2 linked regions of the Novipirellula artificiosorum genome follow. The protein of the gene in region 1 binds, or shares a complex with, the protein of each later gene. Links are inferred from orthologs where the notes say so. Each region holds a gene or a part of one and is shown in the gene's direction. Other genes may lie near its edges.

Evidence for each region.
Region 2: the proteins of hisF (region 1) and hisH are in contact, whole or in part, in a crystal structure (PDB 6RU0), measured with the Thermotoga maritima proteins. The link is inferred for Novipirellula artificiosorum from one-to-one orthologs. Residues at the interface, in WP_004080486.1 of Thermotoga maritima: Met1, Leu2, Ala3, Arg5, Ser40, Glu41, Asp45, Glu46, Ala70, Glu71, Ile73, Asp74, Ile75, Pro76, Phe77, Asp98, Lys99, Ser122, Gln123, Glu161, Thr195, Leu196, Asn247, Arg249, Glu251; in WP_004080484.1 of Thermotoga maritima: Asn15, Arg18, Arg22, Arg117, Leu118, Pro119, His120, Met121, Gly122, Trp123, Asn124, Asn134, Gly135, Tyr136, Tyr138, Val140, Tyr158, Glu180, Lys181, Ser182, Ser183, Lys184, Ile185.

What each region holds. Positions count from the first base shown.
Region 1 is NZ_SJPV01000008.1:218,426-226,227, forward strand. Bases 1,538-4,287 are described here. They hold hisF (imidazole glycerol phosphate synthase subunit HisF), read left to right. Parts: upstream 1,538-2,397; coding sequence 2,398-3,177; downstream 3,178-4,287. Other genes in these bases: Poly41_RS21280 (fructosamine kinase family protein), read left to right, coding at 1,538-2,332; purH (bifunctional phosphoribosylaminoimidazolecarboxamide formyltransferase/IMP cyclohydrolase), read left to right, coding at 3,250-4,287. In the rest of the region: Poly41_RS21270 (esterase/lipase family protein), read right to left, coding at 1-156; Poly41_RS21275 (exonuclease domain-containing protein), read right to left, coding at 366-1,385; more of Poly41_RS21280, read left to right, coding at 1,421-1,537; more of purH, read left to right, coding at 4,288-4,821; indole-3-glycerol phosphate synthase TrpC, read left to right, coding at 4,821-5,600; Poly41_RS21300 (alpha/beta hydrolase), read left to right, coding at 5,844-6,572; Poly41_RS21305 (hypothetical protein), read right to left, coding at 6,569-7,171; Poly41_RS21310 (DinB family protein), read left to right, coding at 7,339-7,802.
Region 2 is NZ_SJPV01000006.1:123,645-131,642, forward strand. What follows is about bases 2,705-5,650. They hold hisH (imidazole glycerol phosphate synthase subunit HisH), read left to right. Parts: upstream 2,705-3,834; coding sequence 3,835-4,467; downstream 4,468-5,650. Other genes in these bases: Poly41_RS17385 (GNAT family N-acetyltransferase), read left to right, coding at 2,705-3,719; Poly41_RS17395 (hypothetical protein), read left to right, coding at 4,464-5,018; Poly41_RS17400 (DNA-methyltransferase), read left to right, coding at 5,092-5,650. Also shown: Poly41_RS17370 (protein kinase domain-containing protein), read right to left, coding at 1-107; ATP-dependent sacrificial sulfur transferase LarE, read right to left, coding at 145-999; Poly41_RS17380 (outer membrane protein assembly factor BamB family protein), read right to left, coding at 1,004-2,308; more of Poly41_RS17385, read left to right, coding at 2,580-2,704; more of Poly41_RS17400, read left to right, coding at 5,651-6,060; thrS (threonine--tRNA ligase), read left to right, coding at 6,241-7,998. UniProt on the Escherichia coli protein: IGPS catalyzes the conversion of PRFAR and glutamine to IGP, AICAR and glutamate. The HisH subunit catalyzes the hydrolysis of glutamine to glutamate and ammonia as part of the synthesis of IGP and AICAR.

The sequences.
Region 1 (7,802 bases):
TTCGTTTTGTTCGTTTTGTTCGTTTTGTTCGTTTTGTTCGGGGGGATTCTGCACCGTGTGCTCCGTCAGGAAGGGATTGAGAGTCGGCTGCTGCGAGTTCAGTGCGTTGGGCACCAGCAGGAGAATCAAAAGGATCAGCGGGTAGATTCGGTGCATGACATTGGAGCGTTGGAGTTCGGAAGGTTGGCGTAAGTGGCTAGAGCCCATCGTTCCCGCGATTCTTCGCACAGCGAGTCCTGTAGCCGTTGTCACCGAAATTTGTGTTATTTCAACACGATTCTAGCGACCAACGGGAGCGGGCAAACGCAATTCGAGGGGTAGCTCGCTTCGCTGCGGCCGTGCCGCTTTAAGGTGTTTTAGCAGGTTTATCGCTCGGCGTTCGCCACGATGTAGCCGAGAAACTCTTGCTCGGTCACAATCCGAATCGGACCGCCTGCGGCTTGGTAAGCGTTGGCGGTTTCCTCCTTGACGCTGAGGGTTCGACCCGCCACGGCGGTCTGCGGTGCACGATTTCCTACCACCAGCATATCGGTTTCCTTGGTGACCTTGTTTTGGCATAGGCCTCCTAATCGCGATGCCAACTGCTCGGCATCTTGGCGGTCGAGCGATGCCAAATGGCCGGTAAAAACAATCGTTTGCCCTGAAAGCGGGCGAATGAACTCGGCACGGACCAGCAGCCGCTGCAAATCTAACAAGGACTGCAAGCCGCTCGATTCATCCTCACTGGGTTGGGATGCAGTGGGGGGCGGCTTCATCTTCCTCGGGCTGCGCAGCTTCGCAGGGCCCTTTTTGCCCCATGGACCCGCCGTCCCACGCGACAGTTTTAGCGACTGCTCCAATTGCTCGAGCGTTGAAACTTGACGAGCAATCCCGGCGGCGAGCAAGATTTTGGCGCAGGCGATGGAATCTTCCAATGCATCATGATGGCGGAATTCGACGCCAAGCCAATCCGATAACGGCTTCAGCCCAAATCGTGGCCGTTTCGGCCAAGTTTGCCGAGCGATCGAACGGGTGCAGGTGTAATCCAGGTCAGGGACCGCCAATCGGTGGCTCTTCAAGCACGCGCTGAGCACGCCAATGTCGAACGCCGCATTGTGAGCGACCAAGCAACGTTGTCCGGGGCCCTTAGCGCCGAGACCCAAGAACGCCGCCATGCTGTCCCATTGGTCGGCAAAGTTGCCTTCATGCTCGACGTCATCGGGGACGATCCCGTGGACCTCGATGTTGAAAGGGCTAAAGTAGAAGGGTTCCGGCCGAATCATCCACATTTTCGAGTCCGAAATGACGCCATCGCGAACGACCACGGCTGCTAATTGGCAGGCGCTGTCGGGCCTTCGATTAGCGGTTTCAAAATCAATGGCGATAAAGTTAGCCGCGAACGTCATGTCGAGATTTTATGACTGAAGCAACGTGATTGTCCATGACGGATTGTAGCGAAACGAATGTCCAGCTGGCTCTCCAGCGACTGGTTGACCCCGCGATCCGCGTCCTGCGAATCCGCGAAGTGGGCGGCGGTTGCATCAGTGCGTCGATGCGAGTCGACTTGGATCCAGACTCGTTCTCTGCCTCAACGGTTTTTGTGAAAACAAATTGTCCCGAATTTTGCGACAACTTCCTCTGCGAATGCGACGGATTGGACTCCCTATCGAGTGCGGAAGCGATCACGGTGCCCCGCCCGCTTGCATCGGGGGAAGCAGTCGGTGGATCATGGCTGGTGACACCGTGGGTCGAAACGGGCTCACGGCCTCAGTCGTTTTACCCTGAATTCGGCCAACAATTGGCACGGCTGCACCAGACCACCGCGGGGGACCCAATCGGATGGCCGCGAGATAACTATTTGGGGGCAGCGAAACAGAAAAACGGAACGGCTGCGACAACTTGGCCCGACTTTCTTTCTGAAAATCGCATCGGTTTCCAACTTCGCTGGGCGGTGGATCAACGTTTGGCGGATCACCGGTTAAAAACCGACTGCCAAGCGATTGTGGACAAAATGGGGGACCTGCTCAAGGGGCGGCGGGAAGAGACGTCACTCTTGCACGGCGATCTGTGGAGCGGCAACTACCTTTGTGACTCGGCTGGGCAACCGGTCCTGATCGATCCAGCGGTCTATCGAGGATGTCATGAAGCCGAATTCGGCATGATTCGGCTGTTCGGGTCTTGTCCCGAATCGTTTTACGAAGCCTATCAACAAACGTGGCCGATGAGGGATGGTTGGCAACGCCGAACAAGCGTCTATGTTTTATATCACTTACTGAATCATTTGAACCTTTTCGGCAGCGGCTACGCAGGGCAATGCCGAAGCGTTGCCGCCGAAGTGTTGCGGGCGACTTGATTGATGGAGCGACGGACCGTTCACGGGCTGCCTACTTCCGAACGAATTCTTGAGAGACCAGCATTATGCTCGCAGCGCGGGTGATTCCTTGTTTAGATGTTCACGGCGGTCGTGTGGTGAAGGGGACCAATTTTGTTAACCTTCGCGACGCGGGCGATCCGGTGGAAGTCGCTCGGCGCTACGAAGCCGAGGGGGCCGATGAATTGGTGTTCTTGGACATTACGGCTAGCCACGAGGATCGCGACATCATTCTCGATGTCGTTCGTCGTACGGCCGAGCAGGTGTTCATGCCGCTGACGGTCGGTGGTGGCATCCGCACGATCGAGGACGTGCGTGCGTTGCTGTCGGCGGGATGCGACAAGGTATCGATCAATTCAACCGCATGCAAAGAACCCGAGTTTGTTCGCCGAGCCGCCGACCGTTTTGGCAGCCAGTGCATCGTCGTGAATATTGACCCCAAGCGAGTGAAGCGGGATGGCGAAGAATTCTGGGAAGTCCACATCAATGGGGGGCGAACGCCAACGGGGCGTCAGGCAGTCCAGTGGGCCAAGGAGGTCGAGCAACTTGGGGCAGGCGAAATCGTGCTGACCAGCATGGATGCCGACGGAACCTGCGACGGTTATGATTTGCCGATCACGTCGGCTGTCAGCGAGGCGGTGAATATCCCAGTGGTCGCGAGTGGTGGGGCCGGCTGTCCTCAGCATTTGGCCGATGCGATCAAGATTGGAAAAGCCGACGCCGCCTTAGCGGCCAGCATTTTTCACTTTGGCCAGTACACGATTTCGGAAACAAAACAGGTGATGCGAGAGGCAGGGATTCCGGTCCGATTGCCGTCACCCGGTTGACCAAAATCATGGGCAATGGGAAGTTTGTAGCAATTGTTGAACCCACGTTTCCTTCACTATGGTCAAGTCACCGTGTCTGACATCGTCCCTGTAAAGAATGCTCTGATTAGCGTAAGCGACAAACTTGGCTTGGCCGATTTTGCCATCGGGTTGGTCCAGTCCGGCGTCACGATCTATAGCACCGGCGGCACACGAAAACACCTTGAAGAATCCGGTGTGGCGGTGAAGGACATTGCCGAGTACACCGGATTCCCCGAGATGATGGATGGCCGCGTGAAGACGCTGCACCCCAAAGTCTTTGGTGGAATCCTTGGAATGCGTGACCGCCGTGACCACACCCAGAGCATGGCGGATCACGGAATGGTTGCTTTCGATGTGGTCGTCGTGAACCTGTATCCGTTCGAAGCCACTGCGGCACGCGTCGGTGCGACGCGTGAGGAATGCATCGAGCAGATCGACATCGGTGGCCCCAGCTTGGTTCGCGCGGCTGCAAAGAATCAAAATGACGTGGCGATCGTGACAAGTGCTCAGCAATACGGCGACGTCCTCGAACAGATGCATTTGTTCGGAGGAACAAACATGGAAATACGGCGGCGATTGGCTGCCGAAGCGTTCGAGCATACCGCCTGCTATGACCGCGCGATTGCGGACTACTTGCGTGGCGATGCGATGACGGGCGAGTTCCCCTCGTCGATGCATCTTTCCCTTTCGCGAAAAACTTCGCTTCGCTATGGCGAGAATCCACATCAACGAGCGGCGCTCTACAGCGACGCGTCGGTCAAATCGGCAAACTTGGTTTCGGCGCGCCAAATCAGTGGCAAGGAGTTGTCGTACAACAACCTGCTCGACCTCGACGCAGCGTTAGAAATTGTTCGCGGATTCGCTGAGCCGGCGGTGTCGGTGATCAAGCACAACAATCCCTGTGGTGCAGCAACGGGACCGAAGATCGCCGCGGCTTGTCAAAAAGCGATGGCAGGCGACCCGCTCAGTGCTTTTGGTTCCGTATTGGGGTTCAACCGAACGGTGGATGTCGAAACCGCGGAATTGTTGTGCGAGCCTGGTTTATTCTTGGAAGCGATCGTCGCACCCGATTTCGAAGCGAGTGCGGTGGGGTTGTTGACCACGCGGCCGCGATGGAAAGACAACGTACGGCTGATGCAAGTGGGACGACTCGACGGCACAGGGCCGGCGATTCAGCGACGATTCATCAGTGGCGGGATGTTGGTCCAAGATGCCGATCGCATGACCAGCGCCCCGCTGCAGTGGAAAACCGTCACCAACACGCAAGTGGGCGATAAGTTGTGGGACGACATCTCGTTTGCCTGGGAAATGGTTCGCCACGTCAAGAGCAACGCAATTGTGTTGGCCAAGGACGCGTCACTGATCGGTGTCGGCGCAGGACAGATGAGCCGTGTGGACAGCGTCGAAATTGCGATTGATAAAGCGGGCGACCGAGCGAGCGGTTCGGTGTTAGCATCCGATGCGTTTTTCCCCTTTCCGGATTCGATCGAAGCCGCCGCCGACGCGGGAGTGATTGCGGTGGTCCAGCCCGGTGGATCGCGACGGGATTCCGAGGTCATCGACGCTTGCAATCAGCATGGCATTCCCATGGTCTTGACCGGTCGGCGGCACTTTAAGCACTAATGTCCATCCTCGACAAAATCATCACCGAAACGCGTAACACGATTGCTCGCGACAAAGCGGTTCAATCGGAGCAAGAGCTCGAGGCCGCGATCCAAACGTTACCCCCATGTCGTGACTTTCTGAGTGCCTTGGCTGCGGGTGAGTCGGTTCAACTGATTGCGGAGGTCAAGCGAGCAAGCCCATCGGCCGGCATGATCCGCGAGGACTTTGATCCGGTCACGATTGCGAAGCACTATGCGGATGCCGGTGCCGCTTGCATCAGCGTGTTGACCGACGAGCCTTTCTTCAAAGGTTCACTCGAATTCTTGCGACTTGTCCGCGCAGCCGTGGATCTTCCGGTACTCCGTAAAGATTTCATCGTCGATCGCTATCAGTTGCTGCAAGCTCGGGCGGCTGGTGCCGATTGCGCGCTGTTGATTGCAGAGTGCTTGTCGCCAAACGAATTGAAGGAACTGCACGAGCAAGCCGTCGCCATCGGGCTGCAAACGCTGATCGAGTTGTTCGAGCCGTCGAACTTAGACGCTGTGTTGGCGACCGGGACACCCTTGGTGGGAATCAATAACCGCGATTTGAAAACGTTTCAGACCGATTTGAATCATACGATCCGCTTGCGAAAATCGATCCCCAACGACCGGTTGGTGGTTGGGGAAAGTGGCATTCGAACGCATGCCGATTTACTGCGTCTCGGTGCCGCAGGGGTCAAAGCGGTGTTGGTCGGCGAGTCGTTGATGCGGAAGCCCGATGTCGAGCAGGCGACGCGAGAGTTGCTCGGGGCGTAGCCGTCGGCAATCCTTCGAGACGGTTCTGGGGAGACTCAGGCGGCCAGCCTTGGTGACGGTACCGATCCTCAATAAACGGATCTTCCGCAGATTCGGTGGATCATCGCGTGGCTTATCGAAAAATTGGCTTATCTAAAAATTCTGTGGGTGAGGCCAAAACAATCGCTCCACCTTGCAACTCGCAGCGATTCCCCGAAAATGAGCCTCTTCTATCCAAATCACTCCTTGCCCCCTGGCCCCTCGATGCCTCAACCACGTCGCGCACTCTACGGTTCCCTCGAATGCATCGTTGTGGATGGAGGAGAAACGCCGACGATTCCGGTGATTCTCTGTCACGGGTACGGGGCACCGGGGACCGATTTGGTCGGGTTGGCCTTTGAATGGATCTCACTCCTCGGTGACGACGCCGGTGCATTTCGCTTTGTCTTTCCCGCCGCGCCGTTGTCGCTTGCTGAAATGGGGATGCCTGGGGCGCGAGCTTGGTGGCCCATCAACATGGCCCAGTTGGCTGACGCGATCCAAGCGTCACGCTTTCGTGACATGCACGATCACGAACCTGACGGAATCACTGCGGCACGTGAAGCTCTGTGCCAAGCGGTCCGCGAAATCAAGGCGGAACTCGGAAGTGATGCGAATCCATTTGTCTTGGGTGGTTTTTCGCAAGGTGCGATGTTGACGCTCGATGCGTCATTGCGCGGATTGCCCGAGTCGCCGGCGTTGCTGTTGCTCTACAGCGGAACCGTCATTTGCAAGCCGCTATGGGATGCCACGCTTGGTCGGCTTGGGGACACGCATGTTTATCAAGCTCACGGAACGCTTGATCCCATCCTGCCCTTCGAAAGTGCGGAAGAGCTGTCACGCATGCTTATCAAGGCTGGCATCGATGCAGAATTCCACTCCTTTGATGGCCCCCACACGATCGATACCGATTCGATCGCTCGAACCGCCCAGCTGCTGCGTGATTTGCTCTAGCTGCTGACGTCAGGTGTCCAATCGATGAGCGATCGCCGATCCAGATCCCTACGGATGATCTTGCAAGCCATGCCTGGCAGCAACAACCGGGCGAATGCCGACATCGTGATTGCAGATTGGTTGTACGTTAGCATCGCAGCATAGGCTTGCGTTTTCGCGTCCGTCAAACCTCGCATGCAGCCTGCGACCGTTGCCCGATTCGCAATCGATTCGTCTTTCTGTATCTGTTCGACCAAGCGATCCGTTGCCAAGCCCAATTCACACTCGGTTTGCGACAACGATTCGGCAAGCGTACGACTATTTGAATCGTCGCGTAGCTGAGCGAGCGCTCGAGAGGTTCGTTGGCAGAAAACGGAAACCCGTGATTGTGTCGAGGCCTCGAAGTCACTTGGCAAAGAATCAAGCAGGTGCTCAATGATCAGATGTTCTTTGGCGATCGCATCGGCCAGCCCTTTGAATGCCAGATCACATCGCCGCTCCATTTGATGAATAGAATGGCAGGTCCAAAGGAGCCATCCGACGAAGACGCATCCCAATATCGCGATCAAGAGAATTGCGACTTCCGCCACGTTGTACTCCAATAGTGAATAGGGCGTCATCGCCTTGGATGCGTTTCGATTCCAGCAACATCGTTGCGCACCTCGGTAGGGACGCTACAATACCGCCAAGCCTCTACTTTGTTCAATCCTCTAAACATTTGCTCATTTCTTTCGAAATAGCGAATTGCTAACCACCCATCCGTAGTAGTACAGGTCTGTCACATCGCATGAATCGAATCGTCGGCCGTCGTCCCGCGCCAAGCGAAACCCCTTCCGAGTACCAGCAAGCCTTGATTGCGAAACTGGATGGCGATTGCGTGCTCCAACTGCTCGAGAGTCAACTTTTTACCCTCTGCGAGTTAGCCAGCAACGTCTGCCCCGAACAGGTGGATAAAATCCATGCTCCCTACGGTTGGACGATTCGTCAGGTGGTTGAGCATTGTGCCGATGCAGAACGGGTCTTCGGATATCGCATTTTGCGATTTGCAGCAGGCGACACGACGCCGTTGGCGGGTTGGGACGAGAACACGTATGCAGATCGTCGCTTCGGCTTAGGGAACTTTGGGCATTTGGTCAGCGAAATGGGCTCGTTGCGTCAAGCCAACCTCTTGCTATTACGGCGAATCACGCCCAAGGCATGGAATTCCAGCGGGACCGCCGACAACCAAACCGTCTCGGTGCGCGGGCTGGC
Region 2 (7,998 bases), on another replicon or contig:
TAGTCGCCCAACCGACAACCAATCAATTTTGCCGAGGAAACGTCGCCGTCTTCGCGAGATGAGGCCTGGGGAGACAACTCGTTCGGTTCGGAAGATTCGGATGTCAAAACAAATTCCTGAGTTAGGGAATGAAAGTTGGCAGCTTCAAGACAAACGTGTCGGCTCGATCGACACAAGCGAGAGATTCAGGCTACCCGACTGAAGTCCGTGCAGATCCACCGTCACAAAACGAAAACCGAATGAGCGAAACGCCTCGTCCATTTCAGTCGCCAACGAATCTTCAACGAGTCGATGGCGCTCGTCCTTGGGGACTTCGATTCGAGCGAGTTCATCCGCATGCACTCGCACGCGCAGGTCACTGAAGCCGCGCTGTCGCAACCAGCTTTCTGCCTTCTCAATCCGTTCCAGCCGATCCGTAGTGACTTCGACGCCGTAGGCAACGCGGCTGGCCAAGCAGGGAGAAGCGGGCAATTCAGCATTCTCAAGGCCGAACCAGCGAGCAAGCTGACGGACGTCGCTCTTGTCAAACCCCAAATCGGCGAGTGGCGTTTTGACGGAGGCTAATTTCCCCGCTTCGATCCCGGGTCGATAATCACCGAGGTCCTCTGCGTTGGTTCCAGAAATCAACACCGTGTCGCCGCACTGATCGACGAGCTGCGACAGCGTCCGATAGAGCGTCTGTTTGCAATAAAAACATCGCTTTGCGTCGTTGCGAACGTAATCGGCATCACTGCCTTCACTTGTCGACACGACATGATGTTCGATGCCGATCTGGGTCGCAATCCGCTGCGCCCATTCAATCTGCCACTGTGAGACGCTTGCGGAAGATCCCGTGACGGCGACCGCTCGGCTGAGGTCCGCGCGCAGCGCAGCAGCGGCAACCACACTGCTGTCAACGCCACCGGAAAATGCAATGGTCACACGCCCCAGCGGACGCAGCCAATCGATCAGCCGCGTGGCATTGATTTCAACGTCAAGGACATTTTCTATCTTCTGCAAAACCCTAAAACTCCCTTCCGCCAAGACAGCGAATCTCATCTCCGACACGCAACAACAAACGCCCTTGGGCAAACGCAGGCGTCGCCCCAACCGGCCCCCCCAAGTCGACCTCACCGAGTTTCTCAAAACGTTCACTCGCTCGCAACAGCGTGGCCTTACCGTCGAGGCTGATGATCAGCAGCGTGTCTCCAACAATAATGGGGGAAGCACCGAAATTGCCGCCGATCCGCTTGGACCAAATCATTTTGCCCTCTGCGGCGTCTGCACAAGATGCGACCCCTCTATCATCGACGAGGAACAGACGGCCGTCTTTGACCGAGGCAGTCGGAACGTAGGGAGCGCCTCGATCGATTCGATAGACTTGCTCGGGCAATTGATCCGCCGTCGCAGGAATTCGCACCGCCACCAAGTGGTTCCCGCCACCGCCGCTTCCGGCTGAGGCGATTGCGAGATCTCCCACCAAGACCGGAGTGCTGCAGCATCGCATTTCGAACACTGGTAAGCTCCAAATCATTTCGCCCGTCTTGGCATCAAGCCCGAACATGCCGTTGCCGGTATTGGCATCGATCACCTGGGTGGTCCCATCGACATTTTTGTAGATGGCAGGAACGCCATAGCAGGTCCTTGTTGTTTTCAGCGGCGTCTCCCAAAGGGTTTTTCCCGTGGCCCGGTCGACGGCGATCATCCGGCTTCGCCCGGCGGTTTCGCCAGGGTCCAGCTGCTCGCCTTGTTGCGAATTGAGCAATAGCACCATCGAGCCAAACAGTTGCGGCGAGGTGCCGAATCCGTGTTGGCTTTGCCAAGTACCCAAGTCTCGCGACCAAAGCTCGTTGCCGTCGTGATCGAAGCTCTTCAGCATCGTGTGCTTCGGATCACTCCAGGCCACGACCACACCACGGTCGTCCACGGTCGGTGTGCTCGATGCATAGGTATTACGGTTGTGAATCTTAGCGACCGTATGGGGATAGGGTCTGCTGAAAACCACCTTTCCGGTATCCAGATCGATTGCCTCGAGAGCGATCGAGTGGTTCGCAGGGTCCGCCGTCAGATAGAAAACACGGCCTGCAGCGATTGCCATCGATCCGACATCGGTCGAAGGCAGCTTGTGTCGCCAAACGTAGTCTTGGTCGGTCCACGCGGTAGGCAACGTGCCATCCTCAACATATCCATTTGTCTCCATGCCACGAAACCCGGACCAATTTACGGGCGGAGTTTCCCCTGAGGCAATTGGGGCGAGTCCCGCCATGCCGACAAGGCAAACGAGCGTGTTGCGAACAAATCGATGGAGCGGTTTCGAGAGCAAATGCATACGTCATTCAAACCTATACGGCAATTTCACGAGTGTACGATTAATACGATGATGCCGGTCATCGTAGCTGGACGCCGATGCGACGTCTGCATTGTACGCGAAACCACCCATTCGTAACCCGCTGGAGCAAACGCAGGGGCTAGATTTTTGGGAACCCCTTGTGCCACTTCCTCCATTTTGTGCCAGCAAGAGCATTTTCATCTTTAGTGTAGTCCTTTTGGTATCGCACTCCCATTCTGAAAATATTCGAGTCGGTTTTCGAGACAACAGTATGTATCGCATTGAACGGTCTGACAGCTTGGTCGAGCTTTTCGAGAATGGCGACCGCTGGGATGCCCTCGCCGGCGGAATCCCGTTTCGAGAAACCTCCTGGTTGAAGTCCTGGTGGAGCCAGTTTGCCCGCGACCACGAGGCTTATGTGCTGGTCGCTCACGATGCGCGGGGCTGCGTCTGCGGTTTGATGCCTTTTTATCGTAATCCAACCTCTCCCAGCACGCTCTGTTTTCTCGGTGGCAACAACGCCTGTAGCGACTTCACCTCGGTGCTGGCCAAGCCGGATCAGGGCGAGGCCATTGCCGGAGCGATGGCCACCTTTCTGATTGCTGAAGCCAGCAGCAAAGACCACGCTTGGGAAAGAATTGAGATCGACGGAGTGAGCGACGACGACCGGGTCATGAAGCGGTTTGCCGCCTCGCTACAAGATGCCGGAGCAATCGTCCATGCCCAATCTCGAATGCACACATGGCTGTTGGAGTGCAGCGAATCATGGGACGCTTGGCTCGGGACGCAAAGCCGTCGTACTCGACGAAAACACCGTCTGCTTGGATCTCGCGTGGAAACGACCGAGGGGATGCATTTGCAGCGGGCGGATCGTCCAGAGCAACTGCGCCAATGCCTCAATCGCATGATTGATCTGCATCAACGTCGATGGAATGCCGTGGGCAAACCAGGAAGCTATGCGGATCCGAATCAGCGTGAATTCATTCATGCCGCTGCAGCCGACATGCTAGCTCGGGACCGCTTGCATTTGTTGGAAGTGCTACTCGATGGAGAGTGTATTGGTAGCTCGTTGAATTTCGTCGGCGCCAATGACTTTTTGTACGTTTACAGCACCGGCTACGATCCGAAGGCTGCGAAATATGAACCCGGTAAAATCTTGAGTACTGAAACGCTGAAATACGCTCATCAGCATCAGATGAGGGGGGTTGATTTCTTGCGTGGTGACGAGCCCTACAAGAAGCAACTCGGTGCGACACCGACGCGGATGCTTGAATTGCGAATCGTCGCCCCTCGATGGTGGGCCAAGGTCTGCCACAATGCATGGGCCGCTCAATTTGAACTGAAACAATGGGCGCGGCGGCGATCGGGCCGAGATGTGATCGAAGTGGTCGACATGGCGTTGACCTCCTAAGGATCGGCAACGCTGCAACGAACCGCTGGTTGCGAAAATGTGTCTTCGCCGATATGGTCGGATAGCGGTGTCCCGCCGTGTCACTTCCTCTGCTTTTGCGAAGACCGAAACCACCATGATTACCATCGTCGATTACCAAATGGGGAATCTCCGAAGCGTTCAAAAAGGAATCGAACGCGTCGGTGGCTCGGCCCAGATTAGTTCGGATCCCGGTCAGATTGCCGGTGCCGACCAATTGATCTTGCCTGGGGTTGGCGCATTCGGCGACGCGATGGCTGAAATCAATCGACGCGACTTGGCTCAACCGATTCGTGATTTCATCGCGTCGGGACGACCCTTCCTTGGTATCTGCCTTGGGCTACAACTCCTCTTTGAACGTGGCTTTGAACATGGCGAATACGAAGGACTTGGGGTTTTGCAAGGAGACGTCGTTCGCTTCGAATTGCCCTCTGGGATGAAGGTCCCGCACATGGGATGGAATACGGTTTCCCGCTGCAGCGATGCGCCGATTCTCCACGGCGTTACGGCATCAACTCATTTTTACTTCGTTCACTCCTATTATGTGCGGCCAACCGATTCGTCAATCGTGGCCTTGGAATGTGATTACGGGGGCCCCTTTTGTGCCATGGTATGGCGTGACAACTTGTATGCGACTCAATTCCATCCTGAAAAAAGCCAAACCGATGGCCTGAAACTGCTCGAGGCATTCTCGAAGCTGAACGAGCAGACCGCTGAGGTGAACACATGAATCCGGCGCCCTTGTCGATGACCTCTTTCGATGGTCGGTTGTCCGTTGAATTCTCTTGGGATGTCGATCGATTTGCGCACGCATTGGTGGGCTACGATCAGCATGGCACACCCGTCGCTTCCCTTCCCTGTGTCAACGCCAGCGACGACGTTGCCTGGCCTTGTTCGCCACCGATCCAACAACTCTCGCTCGAGAGTCTGCGATCGGGCGACTCCTTGTTGGCAATGGACGCCTTATTAGGGGTGGGAGGAGCCGGCACGAGCCACTGGAGCATCAGTGTCCAGTGGGTGGAATCGGTCGATTGGGCAACGCTCAAATTCGAATTGGCCTGTCGCTGCAGGCAAACCCCAGAATCATTGGGAAGCCAATACCCAGTGGATCCGCGATTCGTCATCCAGCCAGGGAAGGACTCGATCTTGATTCAGGAAAACGATTGGTTGCGGATCCAACCCACCGAAACGAATCAAACCGGCACGATCCGGTGGGAGTACTCGGTAAACCTTGACCCTGCCTCGGTTGCGGATCAGAAGCGTTTTCTTGTTGGGCGTTGAACTCAAAGAGGGAATTGTTAGGATTTCCACCGATCCAGCGCTGGACAACTCAAATCAATCAGAGAAAAGTACCTTGGGCCTCGAACTCAATCAGCTCCATCAAGGCGATTGCCTCGAAAAATTGGCGGCCATGCAGAAGGGCAAGATCGATTTGTGTTTTGCCGACCCACCGTTCAATATTGGATACGATTACGACGTTTACGAGGACAAACGAAACGACCAAGACTACCTGGATTGGTGCAAAACGTGGATCGGTGGAGTCCACCGGGTGCTCAAGCCGAGCGGGACATTCTGGTTGGCCATTGGCGATGAATACGCGGCGGAATTGAAGGTCTGCGCGACTCGCGAGCTGGGCTTTCATTGCCGTAGTTGGGTCATCTGGTACTACACCTTTGGCGTGAATTGCAAGTTTGGGTTTAGCCGCTCGCACACCCATTTGTTTCACTTCGTCAAGGATCCAACACTCTGTACGTTCAACGCCGACGATCCGGCGATACGCGTTCCCTCGGCGCGGCAATTGGTCTACGGCGATAAACGAGCGAATCCGAAAGGCCGCTTGCCGGACAACACCTGGGTTTTGCGGCCGCAGGACTTGCCCGAGGGTTTCCAGCCCAACGGGGACATGTGGTATTTCCCGCGGGTGGCAGGAACTTTCAAAGAACGCGAAGGCTTTCATGGCTGCCAAATGCCCGAGCAATTACTCGGGCGTATTATCCGGGCGAGTTCCAACGAAGGCGACGTCGTCTTCGACCCCTTTAGCGGCAGCGGTACGACCTTGGTCGTGGCCAAAAAGCTAGGCCGCAAGTACATTGGCACGGAGCTTTCCGAAGTTTACGCCGAGAAAATTCGCGAGCGGCTCGATCGAACCCAAGCAGGCGATCCGTTGGTTGGGGCCGAGAACCCGCTGCAGAGTGCCCCCTCAACCAAGCAAGGGAAGCGTTTGGGCAAGAAGCGAACGGCAAAGAAAAGGGCCAAGAAGCGACCGGCCAAGACGAACCCCAACAGCGGGGGGGACAAGCAGGGTTCATTCTTTGACGACTAGATCTGCAGGGTTTCAAACCACTCCATCGCCCGAACCCTCGTTGTTGGCTCGCCCTCTAACAGGGGCAATCACGATTCGGGATTGACGCTTCCCCATGAAAACAATCATTCTTGTCTTACCCGTTCATGCCTCCGTATCGCATGAACACTTCTTTGAACGAAATTTCGAGTGAAATCTGCTATGTCGACCGCATCCGCCGCGATCATCCAAATTCAACTACCCGATGGCACCCTGGCGAAACACCCCGCCCACACCACTTCGATGGACATCGCCAAAGGCATCAGCGAAGGCCTGGCCCGCAGCGTGATGGCGGCCGAAGTCGGCGGCCGGATCGTCGATGCCAACCGACCGCTCGGCGAATTGGCGGAAGAGGACGCGCCTCTTCCGCTGCGGCTGCTAACCAACCGCGACGCGGAATCGCTCGATGTGCTGCGTCACTCAGCGGCCCATGTGATGGCCCGTGCGATCATGCGGCTCTACAAAGGCGTCTCGCTCGCGTTTGGCCCAACCACCTCTGGCGGATTCTACTACGACTTCGATATCCCAGAAAAAATCAGTGAGGATGATTTCCCAAAAATCGAAGCCGAGATTAAGAAAATCATCAAAGACAAAGAACCTTTCGAACGGTTCATTCTCGATCGCGACGAAGCGAGGAAACTATGCGAGGATCTCGATCAAGATTTGAAGGTCGAACACATCGACACGGGACTCGGTGATCAGGCGACTGTCAGTTTCTATCGACAAGGGGAATTCGTCGACCTTTGCCGCGGGCCGCACATTCCGGATGCAGGCAAGATCAAAGCGATCAAGTTGATGAGTATCGCCGGTGCCTATTGGAAAGGTGACGCCTCGGGCCGCCAACTGCAACGTCTGTACGGCACCGCGTTCTTCGACAAGAAAGAACTCGCGAGCTACCTTGAACGACTCGAAGAAGCACGCCGCCGCGACCACCGGGTGCTCGGCAAACAACATGGCCTGTTCGCGATCAATCCCGAGGTGGGTCAAGGGCTCTGTTTGTGGTTGCCCAAGGGCGCCCGCGTGCGAAGTACTCTTGAAGACTTCCTCCGCAAGGAGTTGCTGTCGCGCGGCTATGACCCGGTTTACAGTCCCCACATCGGCCGCGTGGAGCTGTATGAAACCAGCGGGCATTTCCCCTATTATCGCGACAGCCAATTTTCGCCACTGTTTGGTAGTGAAGCAGGTGGAATGATCGACGCATGGAGTCAACGACTCGAAGCTGGGACGCTCGATGCCGACGGCGAAGAGAAATTGATGGAAGCGGCCAAGGTACTCGGCGCGGAAATCCCTGACTACAAACCCTCGGCATCCAACGAGGCAAAACGTGATGCATTGCATCGTTGGCAAAAGGTTCATGAGCGATACCTCGTCAAGCCAATGAATTGTCCGCATCACTGTCACATGTTCAAGGCACAACCACGATCGTACCGGCAATTGCCACTGCGGCTATTCGAATTCGGAACCGTCTATCGTCACGAACAAACCGGTGAACTGAACGGAATGCTTCGCGTTCGAGGATTGACTCAAGACGACGCCCACATCTTTTGCACCGCCGAACAAGTGGAGGCAGAATTCAAGGCAACGATCGACCTCACCAAATTCGTCCTGGAAGCGGTTGGGCTGAAGGATTATCGTGTGCAACTGTCTTTACGTGATCCCAAAAGTGACAAGTATGTTGGCAGTGAAGAGAATTGGGACCATGCCGAAAATGCCCTCCGCGGAGTGATGCAATCGTCGGGGTTGCAATTCAACGAGGAGCAAGGCGAAGCCGCCTTCTATGGACCGAAAGCTGACTTCATGGTCAGCGACTGCATCGGCCGATCCTGGCAACTCGGGACGGTCCAGCTCGACTATAACTTGCCCGAACGTTTCAAACTCGAATACACCGGCAACGACAACTCGACTCATCGGCCGGTGATG